DNA from 3 places in the Priestia sp. VA7 genome. Region 1 is predicted to be linked to each of the others. Evidence: riboswitches for the same ligand, from Rfam matches in the RefSeq annotation. Region 1 holds a riboswitch; each other region holds the start of a gene.

Region 1 (6,777 bases):
CAACAAGGCTGGTTCTATACAGGAGATATCGGGAAAGTGGATGAAGAAGGCTTTCTATATGTATTAGACAGACGTTCAGACCTTATTATTTCAGGTGGAGAAAATGTATATCCAGCTGAAATTGAAAATGTTTTGTTGAAGCATCCCGCTGTTAAAGAGGCCGGTGTAACGGGAGTAGGTGATGAAAAATGGGGACAAGTGCCAGCTGCATGTATTGTTGTAAACGAAGACGTTTCAGATGAAGAATTATCTTTACACATTCAACAATTTTTAGCAAAGTACAAACTTCCAAAGTATTTCGTTCGAGTAGAGGAGCTGCCGCGAACAGCTTCTAATAAAATCATACGCCGGAAGCTATCATCGTTCATACAGAAAAGGAGCTAATCGATGATTATAAAAAAAGTACACCTTTATAAAATTGACATGAAGCTTCTTTCTCCTTTTTCAACAAGCTATGGTACAGTGCAGGATCGAGAATTGATTTTGCTTGAAGTAGAAGATGAACAAGGATTTACAGGGTGGGGAGAAGTCGTTGCTTTTTCATCTCCTTGGTATACGGAAGAAACGATTCAGACATGTTTTCATATGTTAGACGATTTTTTAATTCCCTCGCTTCTTCATCAGCAGCTTCAAAAACCAGAGGATGTTCAAAAGTTATTCAAACCTCTAAAGCGAAATAACATGGCTAAAGCAGCTTTGGACTGTGCTGTATGGGATTTGTATGCAAAGCGGCAAAACAAGCCGTTATCTGAAGTAATTGGCGGAGTAAGGTCTGCTGTAGAAGCTGGAGTGGTAGTTGGCTTAAATGACATTTCCGTAATGAAAGAACAAATAAAGACTTACATGAAAGATGGCTATAAGCGCTTTAAAGTGAAAATTAAGCCGGGTGCTGACTATGACCTACTGAAACAAATTCGAGATGAATTTCCAAGCATTCCTCTTATGGCTGATGCCAATTCAGCCTATACTTTAAGCGATAGTGATTCATTGAAGAAACTAGATGAATTGAATTTAATGATGATCGAACAGCCGTTAAGTTCTGATGATATCCTTGATCATCGATTGTTACAAAAGCAAATAAAGACGCCAATTTGCTTAGATGAAAGTATTGTGAGCTGTGAAGATGCACGTCATGCAATCGAACAAGAAAGCTGTAAGATTATCAATGTGAAAATCGGGCGAGTTGGCGGAATGTCCGTAGCAAAGCAAATTCATGATTTATGCGTCCAGCATGGTGTAAGACTTTGGGTTGGAGGAATGTTAGAAGCAGGGATTTCACGAGCTCATAACATCGCCCTTGCCACACTGCCTTCTTTCACGATCCCAGGTGATATTTCTGCGTCGTCTCGCTATTGGGAAAAAGATATTATTAAGCCCGAAGTAGAGGTAGAAGCCGGAGTAATAAAGGTGAAGGGAAAACCGGGGATAGGATACGATATTGATAAAAAGTTTATCAAAACAATCAAAGCATTTGAAAAAGAATACAAATAATTAAAAACCGTTTTTTGATGAAAAACGGTTTTTTTATTGAGGTTGTCAATGTTTAGTAGAAAAATAGGACAAATTTTTTAAAAAGAGCACATTGTTCCATCAAGCGTGTCAAAACATGTTATGATGGAATAGTTTGATGAAAAAAGTCGAAGAGTTTTATCGTAAAAAACAAAATTATTTTTGAAAATAGGTTGATAGTTTTCTAAGTTGTCCTATATAATGTGTTTATAACATAACACAATATGTTGTTTTGAAATCTATAATAAAATACTATATTTTGTGTTTTCCAGTGAAAAAGGTGTCTGATAAAAAGACTTAAAAGGGAATTTGGTGAAAATCCAAAGCTGTTCCCGCAACTGTGAATGCTGATGAAATAAGGAGATCCACTGTGAGTAAACATCATGGGAAGGCCTTAAAGTAAAAAGAAGCATAAGTCAGGAGACCTGCCTTTTTTATGTCGTTTTATCTTCTTCGGGAGGTGAGAGGGTAGAGCGAGGATTGAGAAAAGACTTAGTGTCTTCTTCTATCTTCGTTCTATTCGCTCACCGAGGTACGGTGAGCGATTTTTTATTTTGAAGTGAAGAGAGGAGCCATATTTATGGTGAATACATTAAAGCCTACAATTCTACATGAATTAACTGCATATATTGAACGTTTAAAAAAAGAATTTACGCAGCTTGATTTTTCTTTTTATGAGGAAAAGGTTATTCAAACTGTTACAGTAAAGGAAAATATGACGGACGAAAAGGTTGCAAACGTCCTAATTTTGGCAGCCTTAGAGCGTATTTCAATGGAAGAACCCGATTGGACGTACGTAGCGGCAGACGTCTACTTAAACGAACTATATCGAAAAGCAGCGGACAACCGAGGTTACGATAAAAAAGAGAAGTACGGTTCGTTTTATCAGCTTATTCAAGAACTAACAAAAATCGGCATTTATAATAAGCAGCTATTAAAAACATATACAGAAGAAGAAATTAATGAAATTGCTTCAGTCATTATTCCTGAACGCGATCGTTTATTTACATACATTGGATTGTTGACATTAGCAGATCGCTATTTAGCGACATCACATGATAAGCGCGTATACGAATTACCACAAGAACGTTTTCTTATCATTGCTATGACGCTGATGTCTCAAGAAAAGAAAGAAAATCGAACAGTATTAGTAAAAGAAGCGTATTGGGCGCTTTCTAGTCTATATATGACGGTTGCCACACCAACACTTTCAAACGCAGGAAAGAGCTACGGACAGCTATCTAGCTGCTTTATTGATACGATTGATGACAGCTTACGCGGTATTTATGATAGCAATACAGATTTGGCCACGCTTAGTAAAAATGGAGGCGGAATTGGTGTCTACCTCGGTCATATTAGAAGCCGAGGAAGTGATATAAAAGGTTTTAAAGGCGTATCATCAGGAACAATTCCATGGATGAAACAGCTAAATAATACGGCTGTAAGTGTCGATCAGCTAGGTCAACGACAAGGAGCTATTGCCGTATATTTAGACGTATGGCACAAAGACATTTTTTCATTCTTAGATGCGCGTTTGAACAATGGTGACGAACGTCAGCGCACGCATGATTTATTCACTGGTGTATGTTTGCCAGATTTGTTTATGGAAAAAGTAGAGGCACGTGAAGACTGGCACTTATTCGATCCTCACGAAGTTCGTACGCTGATGGGCTACTCGTTAGAAGATTTTTATGATGAAGAAGAAGGCAGCGGTTCGTTCCGCACTCGTTACGCTGAGTGTGTAAATAATGAACAGCTTTCAAGAGAAACAGTACCTGCTATTGAAATCTTCAAGCGCATTATGCTTTCCCAGCTTGAAACCGGAACGCCTTATATGTTTTATCGTGATACGGTTAACCGAGCTAATCAAAACCGCCACGAGGGCATGATCTACTGCAGCAACTTATGTACAGAAATTACGCAAAACCAAAGCACAACGGTCGTAACAGAGGAAATTACGGAAGACGGAAAAATTATTATTACAAAGAATCCGGGCGATTTTGTTGTATGTAATCTTTCTTCTATCAACTTAGCGAGAGCCGTAACTGAAGATGTGCTTGAACGTTTAATTCCAATTCAAGTACGCATGCTTGATAACGTTATTGAGTTAAATGATTTGCCAGTACTTCAAGCAAAACTAACAAACCAAAAGTACCGCGCAGTAGGACTTGGCACATTTGGTTGGAACCATTTGCTTGCCTTAAAGAAAATAGCATGGGAAACAGATGAAGCGGTAGCATATTGCGATGAATTGTACGAGCAAATTGCTTACTTAACCGTACAGGCAAGCATGAACTTAGCTAAAGAAAAAGGTGCATATCCATTATTTAAAGGCTCAGATTTTGAGTCAGGCGCTTATTTTGAAACACGTAAATACACAAGCGAAGCGTGGAGTGAACTGCGTAACGAAGTTCAAAGTAATGGGATAAGAAATGGCTACTTAATGGCTGTAGCACCTAATTCATCAACATCTATTATCGCGGGTTCTACTGCAAGTATTGATCCGATTTTCCGTAAGTTTTATTCAGAGGAAAAGAAAAACTATAAAATCCCAGTGACGGCACCAGATTTATCGCCAGCAACAAACTGGTATTATAAGTCCGTTTATTTAATTGATCAGCACTGGAGTATTAAGCAAAACGCCAAGCGCCAGCGCCATATTGATCAATCCATTTCATTCAACTTATATGTACAAAATGATATCCGAGCAAAAGAGCTGCTGGATCTTCATATGACGGCATGGAAAGAAAAGTTAAAAACGACCTACTACGTACGTTCAACATCAAGTGAAGTGATTGAAGAATGTGAAAGCTGTCATAGTTAAAAGGAGTGAATAATTAATGACAAGCATGTTAAAACGAGAATTAATGAACGAAACAGCTCCGAACCGTTCGACAGGAATCATCAACGGCAAGAGCTCAAATATTCTAAACTGGGATGACGTCCGATTTTCATGGGCGTTCCCTAAATACAAGCGTATGCTAGCTAACTTCTGGACGCCGTTTGAAATTAATATGGGTCAAGATATTAAGCAGTTCCCTCGGTTAACGGCTGACGAACAAGAGAGCTTTTTAAAAATTATTGGCCTGCTGGCGCTACTGGACAGTATTCAATCAGATTATGCTAGCAAAGTAGCTGATTATGTAACCGACTCTTCGATTAATGCTCTAATGATTATTTTAGCGCAGCAAGAAGTGGTTCATAATCATTCGTATTCATACGTTTTATCAAGTCTTGTACCAAAAGGAAAACAAGATGAAGTATTTGAATACTGGCGCACAGACGAAAAGCTTCGTGCTCGAAATGACTTTATTACAAACGGATATAAAGCATTTAGCGAAGAAGCAACGGTTGAAAACTTTTTGAAGTCTATGGTATATGATGTTATTTTAGAAGGCCTTTTCTTCTATAGTGGATTTGCTTTCTTCTATAATCTTGCGAGAAATCAAAAGATGGTGGCGACATCTACGATGATTAACTATATCAATCGTGATGAACAGCTTCACGTTGGGTTATTTGAAAAGATTTTCAAGGAAGTCCTAAATGAAAATCCAGCTTATCGTACGGAGGAGCTAGAAACGTTTGTAGTTGAAACGTTCCAAGAGGCAGCTCGTCTTGAAATTGAATGGGCAGAATCTGTTATCGGAGAAAAATTCGACGGGATCACGATGAAAGAACTGCAGCAGTATATTGAATACATGGCTAATAAACGCTGTAATCAATTAGGCTTTGGCCGAGCTGCTTTCCCAGAAGCACCGATTGAAAATCCTCTTCGTTGGATTATTGCTTATCAAGAGGTAGATTTAGGGAAAACGGATTTCTTTGAACAGAAATCAAGACAATATACAAAAGCATCAGATGCGAATGGATTTGATGATCTATAAATACAAGAGCTGACTAATTTCCTTATTGATTAGTCAGCTTTTTTTAAGTGAATAAGTCCAAGTTCTAACGCACGTGTGGTAATTAAGTCATCAATTTCTTCTGGAATGTTTTCAAGTGTTCCCCATTTATATGTCCATAAATGAGTAAAAGATTGTACATAGATTGGAAAGGTTTGTTCATTTGCTTTTATTGCTTCTTCTTTAAAAAAATGAATCAGTTGTTCAGTTTTCATAATAGTCTCCTTTTTTATGATCTTGAAGAGAGAAAAAAGACAACCCAGAGGCTGTCCTTTTGCGGGTTACGCTTCAGTTGGCTTGAACGTTTTACAGTCTGTTTCATAACTGCTTGCTGCATGTTTTCCGCTATGACTTACCACGTAAATTTCTTCTGCGCTGCAGTGATTTCCATTTTTCCAAAAGTGACAGTTATTTACTTCACAAAGAATGTTTTGTTCCAACGTTAACCCTCCTTTGTATGTGATAGCTATAGTATGGTCAAAATTCAACTAACTTATAAGAAAGGTGGTAGACTTTCATTTTAATTGAGAATTTTTATCAATTAAATATTGACAAAGAGAATCATTCTCAATTAAACTGTGTATATAGTAAAGAATACAAGTTGTTGGCAAATCATTAAATGAATAATTAATTGGGAGGGAACAAACATGTCATCAGTTATGGTTGTAGGAGGAGACAGGTTAAAGCATATTACAGATCGTTTAGAGGGAGAAGGATTTAATGAAGTAATTCATTTAGATGGCCGTAAAAGCAATATGGTGAAGCGAGAAATACCCGAACATATTGGGTTTGTATTAGTTATTACGGATTTTATTAATCACAATATGGCAAAAGTCATTAAAGAGAAAGCAAAAAAACAAAAAAAACCGATTTATTTCGTCAAACATTCATGGAGTGCTATTCGTAAAGTGATTGAGCAAATTTCATGATTTAATTTTTGTTTATTATTGAGAATGAATTTCAATTAGGGTGGTGAGACATAGGTGGAACCGATAAAAGTGCATATAAAGACACTCTCTAACGACCACATCGAACAATTTATTCGATGTCCGTACAAATTTTATCAGCAGCAGCTTCTTTTGAAAAAAACATCTATAGATTGGAAACAGCTCGTTCAAGTAACTGTCCATCAAATCATTAAAACATACTATAGCAAGCCAGTTGAGTATCGCTCAAACCTCTATGTTTTACAGCTTATTGAAAAATATTGGCGCCTAAAGCCAAATATGTTTTCATCACCCGTTCACTATTACGATGTGTTAGCTAAAGTAAGTGATTATTTACTAAGGTTTTTAGGAAAGAAAGCACATATGGAATTACCGCTTTTTGTGTTTGAGAAATACAGCGTTTATGTAGAAGAAATTCA
Region 2 (6,777 bases), on a different contig from region 1:
CCATTGGAGTTAACCCCTTGAATATGAGGTTCAAGGCCCTGAATAATTCTAGGTGCAGAACGAAGTGCCCAGTCTTCACTGTCTACATTCCAGTCCCATAATTTAAAGTGGCTTAGCAACTCTGTACGGTGTGGCTCTTTTAAATAAGGAACGCTGCCGTAAGGAACGCGGATTAACTTACTGTCAACACCGGTTACTTTCTTAACTGTTGCTTGACACTCCTGCATTTCTTTTAGCGCAGCGCCGTCTTTACTATACATGACATGAATATCATGGGAGACGCCGTGACAGCCGATGGCATGACCTTCTTGTGCTACTTTTTTAGCAATTTCAGGGTGAGCGTCAATTTGATGCTTTAACATAAAGAAAGTTGCTTTTACGTTATATTGACGCAAAGCATCTAAAATATGAAGAGTATCAGGTGTTGGACCATCGTCAAACGTAAGATAAACAGGCTGTGTAAGAGCTTGATTTTGATCGTTCACCGTATTTCCTACATACATATTATGGTGAAGTGTATTAAGCAGCTTCTCAGGCTGTGCTGAAGATGCAGCTTCTTTCAGCGGCAATGCAGTAGATGCTAAGACTTGCTGAGATGAAGCAGATTCACTTCCTTTGGCTTCTGTAATAAAAAACAAAGAAGCGACAATCACTAACACTAAAGACAAAAGTGCATAAAATCGTTTGTTTGGCTTAAATCGTTGGTTCGGTTTAAATCGCTGGTTCAATTTAAAAATCCTTTCTACTAAACTACTATTTACTACTATAGTACAAAAAATGGAATATTAATAGTAAAAATCGACATTTTTATGGAAAAAACTTAGATGATATGACCCGGTTTTGATCTTTTTTTGTCAAATGAAAAAGGAGAACGGGACAACGATGAGGATTTGAAGAGTGAGTAGCTAGATTTTTCCTGGTTTTTATAGTATGCTTTTAGCGTGAATGATTGTTAGGAGGAATGTTAATATGTCAATGGCATATGAAGAATATATGCGTCAGTTAGTTAAACCAATGCGTCAAGAATTAACTCAAGCTGGTTATGAAGAATTAACAACAGAAGAAGCAGTAGTTGATTTTATGGAAAATGTTGAAGGAACAACTTTTGTTGTCGTTAATTCAGTTTGTGGGTGTGCTGCTGGTTTAGCACGTCCTGCAGCGACACAAGCGTATTTACAGTCTGAGCAAAAACCAAATCAAGTGGTAACAGTTTTTGCCGGTCAAGATAAGGAAGCAACAGCTAAAATGCGTGAATATTTTGGGGACATTGAGCCTTCATCACCGTCTATGGCGCTTTTAAAAGGAAAAGAAGTCGTTCATTTTATTCCTCGACACGAAATTGAAGGTCAGCCGTTAGAAGTTATTTTTGAAAACATTTTAAATGGTTTTAAGCAGCACTGTTCATAAAATGTCCTGCTTTTGTCACATCTAGTATATAGATTTTTAGAGAAAAATCGCATATACTTTATAAGAAAAAGGATGTCTATAGACATCCTTTTTCTTTATGTAAATAGCCAAACAGTGTAGGGGGAGTTATGAAAGTGATTGTTACGACTGCTGGTCGAACAAATGAACAGATGATTGTAAAAGCCAAACAAGTAGCCGCTGATTTAAGTATACCTTTTGTAACAAGAGAGAAGAAATCCGTTGCAGATCTTCAGAATCTTCAAGCTGCAGACGTGCTGGTTGTCGGTAAGAATAGAGTAGAATTGCATGTCCAAAATGAAGAGGAGCCTATTTTTTTTCATCCAAATTCCGCTATGTTTAGAGTGAAGAGATGGCTGCGAGGAGAACGTGATCCGTTTATTGAAGCTGCTAGTTTGGAAAAAGGAATGAGCGTGCTTGACTGTACACTTGGTCTTGCATCGGATAGTATGATGGCGAGCGCAGCGGTAGGGAAAAGCGGAAAAGTTGTCGGACTAGAAGGCAACCGCTATGTAGCTTATTTAGTCAAACAAGGACTCTTAAATTGGGAAAGTGACGTACAAGAGTTGAATGATGCAATGAAGCGTATAAACGTGGTTCATCAAAATTTTGAATCGTTTTTGGCGTGTTGTGAAGATAATTCTTTTGATGTTGTCTACTTTGATCCTATGTTTCAAGAGCAAATTGAGGAATCGAATGGAATTAACGGTATTAAAGCAATAGCACTGTATACCACGCTGACGCCCATGGCTATACAAGAAGCAAAAAGAGTAGCCAAACAAAAGGTCGTGCTAAAAGATCATTGGAAAAGCAGTCGTTTTGAAGAGCATGGATTTACCGTGCAAAAACGAAAAACATCAAAATTTCATTACGGGACAATTTATATACAAAAATAAACAAAAAAGTAAAAAGAATCACGCTTATTGAAAAGACTTCCAAAACCTTTTAGGAATTAAAAAGTTTTGGAAGTTTTTTTTTGTGAATTTCATCTAAAGTTCATAAAAGTATGATATATTTTTGAACATAAAAATACTTTTGTGTTTAAGCATCCAGCAAAAAAGGAATATCTTGTATAGGTTTCCGCTCGGTGTGACAACCTCAAACAGAAGAAGGAAGGTGCTAACTAAAAAGTCGTCGAATGCCCGTAGACAGCATAAATGAATAAGCAAATATAGGTAAAAAATTAATAAGTATGTTACAATACCTAGTGAGTTATGACAATGAATTTTACGATATGAAAAGACCATATGGGAAAAGATGAGAAAGGAAAGATACGAATGCCTAGATGGATAAAAAGAATGCTAGTTGTATTTATTACAGTATTTACATTTGGGCTTGTCACTCCACCAGAATATTTATACGTTGATGATGCAAAAGCGGACAAGCAACATAAAGCAGGGTATGTAAGAGAAACAACTCCTGTCACAGCTGTTATAGAAGATATTCATTTGCCATATGAAGAACCAAAATATGAAGACGTTTCATCATTTGTTACGTATGCAATGGAATCAGCTGAAAAACAGTCAGTGGAAAAATTCGGAACAAAAATTGGACCTGTCATTGAAGATGAATTTCGTCAAGCAGTGTTACCTAAAATTGAAGAAGTGCTGACCGACATTGGCACTGAACGTGAACAGTCAATTCAGAATCTCGAGATAAGCGAGCATCCTGCTGCTGGCTACGGTGAAAAGATTTTCCATGTATATGACCGGGAAACCGGTCAGGACTTAATACGATTTCATGTACGGCGTGAAAATCCTCCAAAAGATGGATACTGGTTTAATTTTCACTATCATGCGGCTGCAGATAATTTTCAGAAGCATTATGATTTAGGGAAAATTTATTGGAACCGAAACATGCCGCCTAAATGGTTTAGCTAATAATAGACACAACATTCTGCGATTTCGAAATGTTAGCTTTTTTAAGCTAGCATTTTTTTACGTCTAAAACCGTTAGGGTCTAAATAAGCTGAAACATTAGCACAACGATAAAAAAATCGTTTATAATGAAGTCAGACTTCTTACCATAGAATAGTGAGAAGGAACGAATAGATGCTGGAGGTAACACAATGAAACAATTTACGGAAGAAAAACAATTTCGCGAACAAATTAAGAACGAAACACTAAGCGTTGGGATTTTTACGACAACGTGGTGTCCTGATTGCAAACGTTTGGATATGTTCATTGATGAAATCGTTGATGAAAATACAGATAAAGCATGGTTTAAAATTGACAAGGATGAGTTTGAAGAACTTTCTGCTGAAAACAATGTAATGGGTATTCCTTCTCTTCTTGTATATAAAAACGGTGAAAAAATTGCACACTTGCACAGTGCAAATGCTAAAACACCTGAAGCGGTCCGTGAATTTTTAGCAACTCTTTAATTCCTTAAGCTGCGAGAGCATTCTTGCAGCTTTTTTTGTGAGAATGGCTATTTCCATTTTTCCATGAGTGGGGTATACTAGGACAAGTGAATAATCGTAAAGCAATAAGGTCTCAATTTAAAGATTGAGTGAAAAGGGAAGTCTGGTGAAAAACCAGCGCGGTCCCGCCACTGTAAGCGCTTTGTGCGTAAGTCAGGAGACCTGCCTTATTGTTAGCTGTGAAACCTTCGAGGAAGGGTGAAGCAGGGTAATGAACATACATATCAAGTATAGTGAACGGATTCTTTTCCTGCTTATCTTGACGTTACCTGCTTTGCTTTCAATTGAAAGTAAAGCTTTTTTATTTTGAAGCTGCCGGCGAGCAGTATACATAGTCAAAGCGGAAAAACGGGATAGCGCTGCTTTTTGCATGATCATTTGCTTTTTCTTTAACGTGGAGGTTTCGTATTCACAATGAACAATATATAGGGGGAGTATTTAGATGAAAAAATGGCTTTCGTATTCCATTATTGCACTGTTAGTCATCGTACTTGCTGCATGCGGTGCAGGCAGCCAAAGCAACAGTGATAAAAAAACGAAGCAAGATACGGCACAAACGTCACAAGCTGCATTTCCAGTGAAGGTAAAAGACGCGCGTGATAAAGAAATTACGTTGGAAAAACAGCCTAAGAAAATTGTTTCCTTAATGCCAAGTAATACGGAAATTGTATATGCCCTTGGCCTTGAAAAAGAATTAGTCGGTGTTACAAGCAACGATGATTATCCTAAAAGCGTAAAGAAAAAAGCGCAGGTAGGAGATATGAACGTTAATGCGGAAAAAGTTATTGCTTTAAATCCTGATTTAGTGCTAGCACATGCTTCAAGTATGGGCGTTTCGGATGAAGTATTTAAACAAATTGAAAGTGCGGGTATTCCGGTATTTGTTGTAAAAGATTCAACAACGTTTGACACGGTTTATGATTCTATTACGCAAATCGGTAAATTAACAGGTAAAACAAAAGAAGCTAATCAAACAATTAAAGACATGAAAGAAAAAGTAGCTTCAATTGAGAAAAAAGCAAAAACGATTTCAAAAGAAGATCGTAAAAAAGTATGGATAGAGGTCTCAGGAGCTCCTGAGATTTATACAACAGGAAAAGGTACGTTCATGAACGAAATGCTTACTATGATCGGTGCTGATAACGTAGCGGCTAGTGAAAAGGGTTGGGTTAAGTTTTCTGAAGAGCAAGTTGTTAAGTTAAACCCTGACGTTATTATCGCAACGTATGATGCAGATAAAAATGAGATTATGAAGCGTCCCGCTTGGAGCAGCATGACTGCTGTAAAAGAGGGTAACATCGAGAAGGTTGATCAAAACAAAATCAACCGCTTAGGACCTCGTATTGTAGATGGCTTAGAGGACTTAGCAAAAGCAGTATACCCTGGGGTGTACAATAAATAAGAAGAGGGACCATATTCCAGTTCGAATTGAAAAGGGGATTGGTCCCTTTTCACATCTTAAAATTGAAGAAAGGCCTGAGCTTTTAATCATGAAAACCGAGACTTCTTATAAAACATACAGCTCAGGGGTTTTAGGAACAGGCATTACGGAAACGGACACCTTTTACAATCGATTTGTTCACAAAGACTATTATTCAGATACTCCTTCTTTGGAGTATGAGCAATATTTGATGAAAGAAAATGTGCGCCATGAGCAAATCGTAGGGTTAATGACAGCCGTTTGGTTAAAAGAAAGAGCGATTTACTGTTATGAAGGCTACGGAGTAAGAGTAGCTTCCGTGATAACGGCTGGAGTAGGAAACGCAGTAGATATTACAGCTGACGAAGCTGTCCCGTTCTATTCTTCTCCCGGTACAATTAATATGTTTTTTTTCGTGGAAGGTACGCTTACGGATGCAGCGTTTTTACAGCTTTTTATTGCGGCCACAGAAGCTAAAACAAAAACGCTGTCACAGCTGGGTGTCATAGATCCGGCTACAAAGACGATTGCTACGGGGACATCTACGGACAGCATCTCAGTTGCAGCGTCTCAGCAAGGACCATTATATGAATATGCAGGCTCTATGACCGCTTTAGGGCAAGCGGTAGCCAAGCTGGTGAAAATAAGCTTAGAGCAGGGACTTAAGGGAAAGAGGTGAAGAAATGAGTATTACACAAGCGATAATTGCACACATGACGGCCATGACGATTGCTTTACTAATTGACCGAATTATAGGCGATCCCGAAAATTGGCCGCATCCCGTTCGCTGGTTTGGCAAATGGATTTATTGGATAGATTCTAGATTAAATAAAGGTGCAGGAAGACGATTTAAAGGATTGCTTCTTGTGATAAGTATGGCTGTGCTCGCAGGAGTTGTTCCCTTTTTGTTCCTCCATGCTTTGTACGGAGTTCATTTTATAGCAGGTGTTTTAGTAGAGGGCGTAATGATTGCGACTACTATATCCACTCGTTCTTTAAGCGAAGCTGCCTATAAGGTACAAAAGCCGCTTCAGCTAGGAGATATGGAGAAAGCTAGATATGAAGTAAGTATGATTGTGGGACGAGATACAGATCGTTTGTCAGAAGGAGAAATTGCCAGAGCGACGGTAGAGACCGTGGCTGAAAATACAAGTGATGGTATTACAGCTCCGCTTTTTTATGCATTTATAGGAGGAGGAGCCCTAGCCTTTTTTTACCGAGCTATTAACACATGTGATTCGATGGTTGGGTACAAAAATGACCGCTACTTTCTGTTCGGCTACTTTAGTGCAAAAACCGATGACGTATTAAACTATATTCCAAGTCGGTTAACTGCAGTGGTGATGACGGCTGTTAATGTAGCAAAAAGCCAGTATTCTCTTGGGCATGTAACGAGTTTGATTAAGCGTGATGCTAAGAAGCATCCCAGCCCAAATAGCGGATACGGGGAAAGCGCAGTGGCTGCTCTGTTAGGTATTCAACTCGGCGGGCTTAATACATATAAAGGCAT
Region 3 (6,777 bases), on a different contig from region 1:
ATAAGGACTATTATAAGCACCTAGAAGACAGTGAAACTCCACTGGTTATCGATACGAAAAAAGGAAAAAAAGATGTTCGATTATGCGTATACAGTTATGATGATCATGTCGATGTCGTAAAACAGTATAAAAACAAAATTATTGCTTACAGCCTGCTGTCTGATCACCTTCAAAAGCAGTCCATAACAGCTGACCTAGCTTAAACCAGTCGCCTATAAGGCGGCTTTTTTAGTTTTAGTTTTAATTTGAAGCTATCTTATTTAAAAATACCAAACTTTAACATTAAATCTAGTGCTATAATATAAATTAATATAATTTTCTAACTTTTTAAGAGGTGATGGATAATGCTTTCTTTGTTAGGGTTTGGAATGATTGCGACTTTTCTATTTCTTGTCATTAGTAAACGCTTATCCGTGGTTGTTGCTTTTATTTTTGTCGCTATCCTCTTTGGTATAATTGGAGGTTTTAGTGCCGATATGGGCGATATGATGATGAAGGGTATTTTAAAAGTAGCTCCTACGGCCATTATGATCGTTTTTGCTATTTTATATTTTGGACTAATGATTGACGTCGGTTTATTTGATCCTATGATTTCTCGTATCCTAAACATTGTGAAAGGCGATCCTTTAAAAGTCGTAATGGCAACTGCCGTTATTACAATGCTTGTTGGCTTGGACGGAGACGGCTCTTCTACATTTTTAATTACAGTTTCCGCCTTGCTTCCTTTGTACACAAAACTGGGAATGAACCGACTAATACTGGCTTGTGTTATTAGTTTAAGCGCAGGTGTTATGAATATGATTCCTTGGGGAGGTCCTCTCGTAAGAGCCGCAGCAAGTTTGCAATTAGAAGTATCAGATCTATTTAACCCTCTTATTCCAGCTATGGCAGCGGGATTGATGTGGACTTTATTTTCAGCATACTTACTCGGAAAGAGAGAGAAAGCGCGCTTAGGCACCATTCATTTAAAAGGTTCATCAATGGCTTTTGCTGAACAGCTTTCAGTTCATGAGACCCCTGGGAAGCCACCTAGACTCTTTTGGTTTAATGCCTTATTGACACTGTGCTTAATGACTCTCTTGGTCGTAGACATACTCCCTATTCCTATTTTATTTGCTATTGCTTTTGCCATTGCTTTATTTGTTAATTTTCCTCACCCAAAAGAACAGCAGGAAAGAATCTTAAGTCATGCAAACAGCTTTGTAATGGTTAGTACGTTGGTTTTTGCAGCCGGAATCTTTACAGGCGTTTTTACAGAAACAAAAATGATGGATGCCATGGCTAATACCATTGTCAGCCTCACTCCTGAATGGCTGGGATCTCACCTTCCCTTAGTTGTAGCAATAACGAGCCTTCCTCTCAGCTTTGTATTTTCACCTGATGCTTATTACTTTGGCATTTTACCTGTTATTAGCCATACAGCAGCTAATTTTGGTGTAGACCCTGTAGAAATAGGACGAGCAGCTTTATTGGGACATTCCACAACTGGGTTTCCCCTATCTCCTTTAGTACCCGCTACTTTCATTCTGATTGGGCTGGTTGAAGTAGATTTCGGGGAGCATCAAAAGTTTCTTTTCAAGTGGGCCTTTGGGACAACTATTGTGATGACAATTACAGCCATTTTAACGAATGCTATTTCCCTTTAGACTCTATCATAAAAAAGGAAGCCGACTACCATAAGGCAATCGGCTCACACATGTAGGATATTGATTTAACACTAACAAAGTACAACACAACACTAGTAATTATATAATATATTTCATTATTTTGAAAGCGATTTCATAGATATTTTTAAAAATATTTTGTTATTTGTTTTTCATAGAAAAAAACCACGTTTCAGCCAATTCGAAACGTGGTTTTTTTCTGTAAGGACTTGCCCTACAGGCTATAAATGGAAGTACGCTCATTATAGCATGAGCTCTTATCTAGATTCTATGGTAATTACTGTATAATATCGTTACATTACGACCGGTTGTATTTTTCTGTCCATGTGCAGCGTATTCCATGGCTCATCCTGTTCAGCAAGCCTTTCGATAAAATCTTGTGAAGTCCAGAATGGAATAGCCCCCGGTAAAAAAGGATGAGTATGCAGATACAACGTGTCATAAAAATGACTTTGAGCAAATTGTTCCACTGCTTTTAACAGCTGCTGTCCAATGCCTAGACGCCGGTATGCTGGATCGACATAGCATTTTACAATCTCGGCTGCAGTTTTATGTTCATATCGCTTTTTTAATGCATGAAACCTTCCATCGTAAGCGTATAAACCCATTGTTCCAATTACTTGTTGATTTTCCGTGACAGCTGCAAAAAAAGCAGCGCCTTTCGCTTGAACATAATATTCATTAAAATGAAGCAAATCCACAGGAAGCTGATTTTTTTCCATCATAGGAAATAGCTCATTCCGCATATTCATGACAAACTGAATCACTTCAGCATCCTTTTCTGTTACTTCTTTAATTTGATACATTTGTACTTCTTGCACGTTTACTGTCACATCCTTTTATCTATCATTGTATACTTTCTCTTTTTCCTATAGGAACAACACAATATTGACTATGGCGTTACGTCTAAATGCTGAGTGAGCATATAATACTCGCTTGGATTTGTGGTCCAGTTTTTCACTTTTTGATTATAAGCAACAACAATGTTTGGATGTACAATCGATGATGTCAGCATTTCCTCATTAATCAAAGCGGTTGCTTGCTTAGCTAACTGATCTCGCTTTGCGTCATCTATGGTTAAATTTAACTGCTGAATCATTTTTGTTAGCTTATCATTATCAATCCGGCTGGCATTTAAACCACCGCCCGGCAAATAGTTCGTACTTAAATAATAGCTTGCATCTCCTCTAGGTGCAGTGATAAGACTGTACAGTGCTAAATCCCAATCGTCTTTTGCCATTACATATTCATCGCTGTCCTCAACGAGATGAATCTTAATAGTAATTCCTAACTCTTTCGCATTAGACTGTATAAGCTGAGCAATCAAAGGAAGTTCCGGCAGAGAGCTGTATGTGACAAGAGAGAGGGATAATGGCTTTCCATTTTTGATTGTTTTGCCATTTTTAATTTGATAGCCTGCTTTCTCTAAATATTTTTTAGCAGATGGCATACCTCTTTGCTCATTAGCATTATTATCAGCAAAAGGAAATTGGGGTAAAAATGGACCTCGAGCGGCTGCCGCTTGATTGTTCATGATGCTGCTGACAATTTCTTTTCGGTTCAGTAAGGTATCGATAGCTTTTCTTACATTTTCGTCTTTTAATGCGTCATTGGTTTGATTATAAAGTAATAAATGTGTACGCACACTGGGTACTCCACTTACCTTAAAAGACGGATCTGTTTGTAAAGTGCCCAAACTTTCTAAAGGCGGGCGATAAATAATATCGGCTGTTCCGGACTGAAGAGCCGCAACTCGCGCATTAGCATCTTCGTTAAATGCAAAGATCGCATTTTTCAATTTTACTTTCCCATTCCAATAATGTTCATATCTTTCTAACTTCACTTGATTTCCTTGATCGAAAGTCAAAACTTGAAATGGACCTGTGCCAATAGGCTTCTTAGCTATATTAGAAACATCAATATCTATAATAGCTGTGTTTGGATGCACTAACTCAGAAGGAAATTTAGGCATTGGTTCTTTTAATGTAATTGTCAGCGCATGACCGTTCGCTTTCATTTCTTTAATATTTAAAGCGTTTTTCATCGCATAACTTTGATCTATCGTTCTTTGAAGAGAAGACTTAACGGCATTTGCATCTAGCGCTTTACCATTTTGAAACGTAATATTCTTTCTTATCGTAAATGTCCACGTAAGACCGTTATCTTCCGTTTTCCACTTTTCAGCAAGCCAGGGCTTTATTTTTAAATCATTGCTGATTTTAACAAGCGTCTCCCCTACTCCCGCACGAACTGCTGTATAATTATCATCCGTATGAGGATCAAGCGTTGCAGATGTAAAATTAAATAAAAACGTCACACTTTTATCCGTTTTCTTTCTTTCTTTTATACTTATGCTCTCTTCATTAGGAGCGCAAGCAGTGAGGCAAAGTAACACAAGAAATATCATAGATACGAATTTTTTATTATTTATCATTGCTTTTTCCACCTTCTATTTTAATACACAAAAAAGCACTTCTAAAAAGAAGTGCTTGTCTTCACAACAAATTCAGATAAACGTATTCCTTGTTTATCCTATTTTTGGTTCTGCCAAAACACCTCCCTATCCTCGTAGGTTATTGTGTGTTGCGATTTATGGCAGGTCTCCTGGCTTCAAGTCATTGCCTTATACCGCCTTCCCGTCTCTAAATAGACAGTGGCTTTTTGGCATAAGGCTCCTTGTTACAGTGGCGGGACCGCTCCGGATTTGCACCGGATTCCCTTTTAAGGCAATTGAAAAACAATTGCCACCATAAAAGCTGGTTATTTAATTTAGTAGCGTGCTCTTGAAACTCTAGAAGTAGAAGCTGATGGTGAAACATCTTCATCATCAAATCCAGTGGCAATAACGGTTACCATCATTTCGTCCTTTAAATCTTCATTAATCACGGATCCAAAAATCATATTTAAGTCCTGATCAGAAGCCGACGTGACAATATCTGCTGCTTCCTGTACTTCGTAAAGACTCAGGCTGCTGCCGCTTGTAATGTTCAACAGCACGCCTCTTGCTCCATCAATCGATGCGTCTAGCAGCGGACTAGAAATCGCTTTTTTCGCTGCTTCAATTGCCCGGTCTGATCCGGAAGCTCGTCCGATACCCATAAGCGCAAATCCTTGATTAGACATGATTGTTTTTACATCAGCAAAATCAAGGTTAATCAGCCCCGGAACAGCGATTAAATCTGAAATACCTTGAATACCTTGGCGAAGAACATTATCTGCTTCACGGAATGCTTCAAGCATAGGCGTCTTTTTATCGACAATTTCAAGCAAGCGGTCGTTTGGAATCACAATAAGGGTATCTACCGATTCATTCATCGCAGTAATACCGCCTACTGCTTGCTTCGTACGTTTATTTCCTTCAAACTTGAACGGGCGAGTGACTACTCCAATTGTTAAAGCATTTAGTTCACGGGCAATTTGGGCAATAACCGGAGCTGCTCCAGTACCGGTTCCTCCGCCCATGCCAGCTGTTACGAATACCATATCTGCGCCTTGCAGTACTTCTTGAATTTGTTCTCTGCTTTCTTCGGCTGCTTCTCTTCCCACTTCTGGATTAGCTCCTGCACCTAATCCTCGCGTTAAGGCCGCACCAATCTGCATTTTCACATCTGCTTTAGATAAGTTAAGCGCCTGAGCATCTGTATTAACGGCGATAAATTCTACCCCTTGTACACCATGTTCAATCATACGGTTAACGGTGTTATTTCCTCCACCGCCGACTCCAATTACTTTAATTCGCACTAATGGCGATACATCTGCATCAAATCCAAACATTCTAAGTTCCTCCTCAATGATCAAAATTACTTTCTCTTATTATCCGAAAAAACACGTGAAGAACCTTTTACTACTATATTTAAGGCGTAACTGTTCTTTTGTTTTACAGATTTTATACATTTCTCTTTTAACCTTTAAATCTTTACATCTTTATGTAAAATTATTGTTGTTCTGCAGTTAGTACGCCGAACTCTTTTTTGGTTTTTCTACTCAAAACGGCATATAAGCTTATTGTATCATTCATTTGACAGATGTCTGTATTTAATTTTGAGTAAGATGTGACTAAGAGAATAATATTTTTATAGACAAAATGAGAAAAAGCCCTTAGAAATAAGGGCTTCTCTAGATAATAAACCGTTTTATAATTTCCCAGTTAAGAATTGAGCTTCTCCCATGCCAAAGCTCCAGTCAGCATTACCGTTCTCAACAATTGAAATCATAATGTCGTTTGGCTGAATACCGCAGCTTTCTCCCAGCTCTTTTACAATTAATTTGTAAAGAGCTTGTTTTTGCTCTTCTGTTCGCTGTTTACTCGTTACACTTATAATAACCAAATCCTTGCTTCTCTCAAAGCCAAGACCTGTATCTTCAATAATCATTTCATGAGCAGGATGCTGATGTACAATTTGATAGCGGTCGCGTTCTGGGACGCCAAAGGCTTCTAGTATCGCTCGGTGAGTAGCGTCTAGTAATGCTTTTAACTCTTTTTCATCTCTTCCTTCTATTACATCAAATCTAAGTAATGGCATACTAAGTAACCTCCAGCTTTTTGTCTAATATATTATTGCTTTATCATATCACAACTATCATTTGTAAAAAAAGATATGCTATTCCAAATGTGCTCTCTAGTGAAAGAGCGCTCAAACTCTTCACTAAAAGCTGAACCGAATAAAAAGAAATGAGCAGCATAACGGCTCATTTCATTAGTACAAAAATATTTATAATAAGAGCTAAAATACATACAGATACAATGGCAATGAGTACGTTCATCACAAGGTTTTGCGAGGATGTTTTAGCTTGTTTTTTCATATCAGCCCGACTCATCTGTTGCTTTTCATGATCACTTTTAGACATCACGTAGCCTCTCCTATTCATCAAAATGTCAGCAGTGTGTAAATGATTTTTGAGAAACCTTGATCCAGTTTTTTTGTATAAACAGCAGCACATGCAGGTTATCACCAGTTATTTTAGCATGTTTTGTCAAATAAGTGGACTATGTAGCGCTTCAATTTAGTATTCACGGCCAAATATATTTAAATTCGTTGCTTTTCTCTTCTTTTCTCGCTATTGTTTGAGAAGAAGGATAATTAGATACGATAAAGGATGATACGATATTGAA

Evidence for each region. A riboswitch is a leader RNA that binds a small molecule or an ion and turns the genes downstream of it on or off. The one in region 1 is predicted to bind cobalamin.
Region 2: linked by a shared signal. The riboswitch ahead of AC0C45_RS19310 (ABC transporter substrate-binding protein) and the one ahead of AC0C45_RS00180 (ribonucleoside-diphosphate reductase subunit alpha) in region 1 are both predicted to bind cobalamin.
Region 3: linked by a shared signal. The riboswitch ahead of nikA (nickel ABC transporter substrate-binding protein) and the one ahead of AC0C45_RS00180 (ribonucleoside-diphosphate reductase subunit alpha) in region 1 are both predicted to bind cobalamin.

What each region holds. Positions count from the first base shown of each region.
Region 1 covers NZ_JBVQPN010000001.1:18,484-25,260, forward strand. Annotated here, with positions in the region: gene AC0C45_RS00170 (o-succinylbenzoate--CoA ligase) at 1-384, shown strand, start outside; gene menC (o-succinylbenzoate synthase) at 388-1,491, shown strand; cobalamin riboswitch at 1,771-1,956, shown strand; gene AC0C45_RS00180 (ribonucleoside-diphosphate reductase subunit alpha) at 2,090-4,333, shown strand; gene AC0C45_RS00185 (ribonucleotide-diphosphate reductase subunit beta) at 4,350-5,393, shown strand; gene AC0C45_RS00190 (hypothetical protein) at 5,423-5,626, opposite strand; gene AC0C45_RS00195 (DUF1540 domain-containing protein) at 5,693-5,851, opposite strand; gene AC0C45_RS00200 (DUF2325 domain-containing protein) at 6,059-6,340, shown strand; gene AC0C45_RS00205 (hypothetical protein) at 6,395-6,777, shown strand, end outside.
Region 2 covers NZ_JBVQPN010000004.1:289,701-296,477, forward strand. Annotated here, with positions in the region: gene AC0C45_RS19285 (polysaccharide deacetylase family protein) at 1-728, opposite strand, end outside; gene AC0C45_RS19290 (BrxA/BrxB family bacilliredoxin) at 970-1,407, shown strand; gene AC0C45_RS19295 (class I SAM-dependent methyltransferase) at 1,536-2,321, shown strand; gene AC0C45_RS19300 (YpjP family protein) at 2,703-3,305, shown strand; gene AC0C45_RS19305 (thioredoxin family protein) at 3,494-3,808, shown strand; cobalamin riboswitch at 3,899-4,031, shown strand; gene AC0C45_RS19310 (ABC transporter substrate-binding protein) at 4,290-5,249, shown strand; gene AC0C45_RS19315 (adenosylcobinamide amidohydrolase) at 5,338-5,946, shown strand; gene cbiB (adenosylcobinamide-phosphate synthase CbiB) at 5,951-6,777, shown strand, end outside.
Region 3 covers NZ_JBVQPN010000007.1:31,922-38,698, reverse strand. Annotated here, with positions in the region: gene AC0C45_RS25010 (YfmQ family protein) at 1-203, shown strand, start outside; gene AC0C45_RS25005 (CitMHS family transporter) at 345-1,646, shown strand; gene AC0C45_RS25000 (GNAT family N-acetyltransferase) at 1,958-2,485, opposite strand; gene nikA (nickel ABC transporter substrate-binding protein) at 2,557-4,098, opposite strand; cobalamin riboswitch at 4,242-4,431, opposite strand; gene ftsZ (cell division protein FtsZ) at 4,434-5,438, opposite strand; gene AC0C45_RS24985 (tautomerase family protein) at 5,798-6,187, opposite strand; gene AC0C45_RS24980 (hypothetical protein) at 6,354-6,512, opposite strand; gene AC0C45_RS24975 (TRM11 family SAM-dependent methyltransferase) at 6,773-6,777, shown strand, end outside.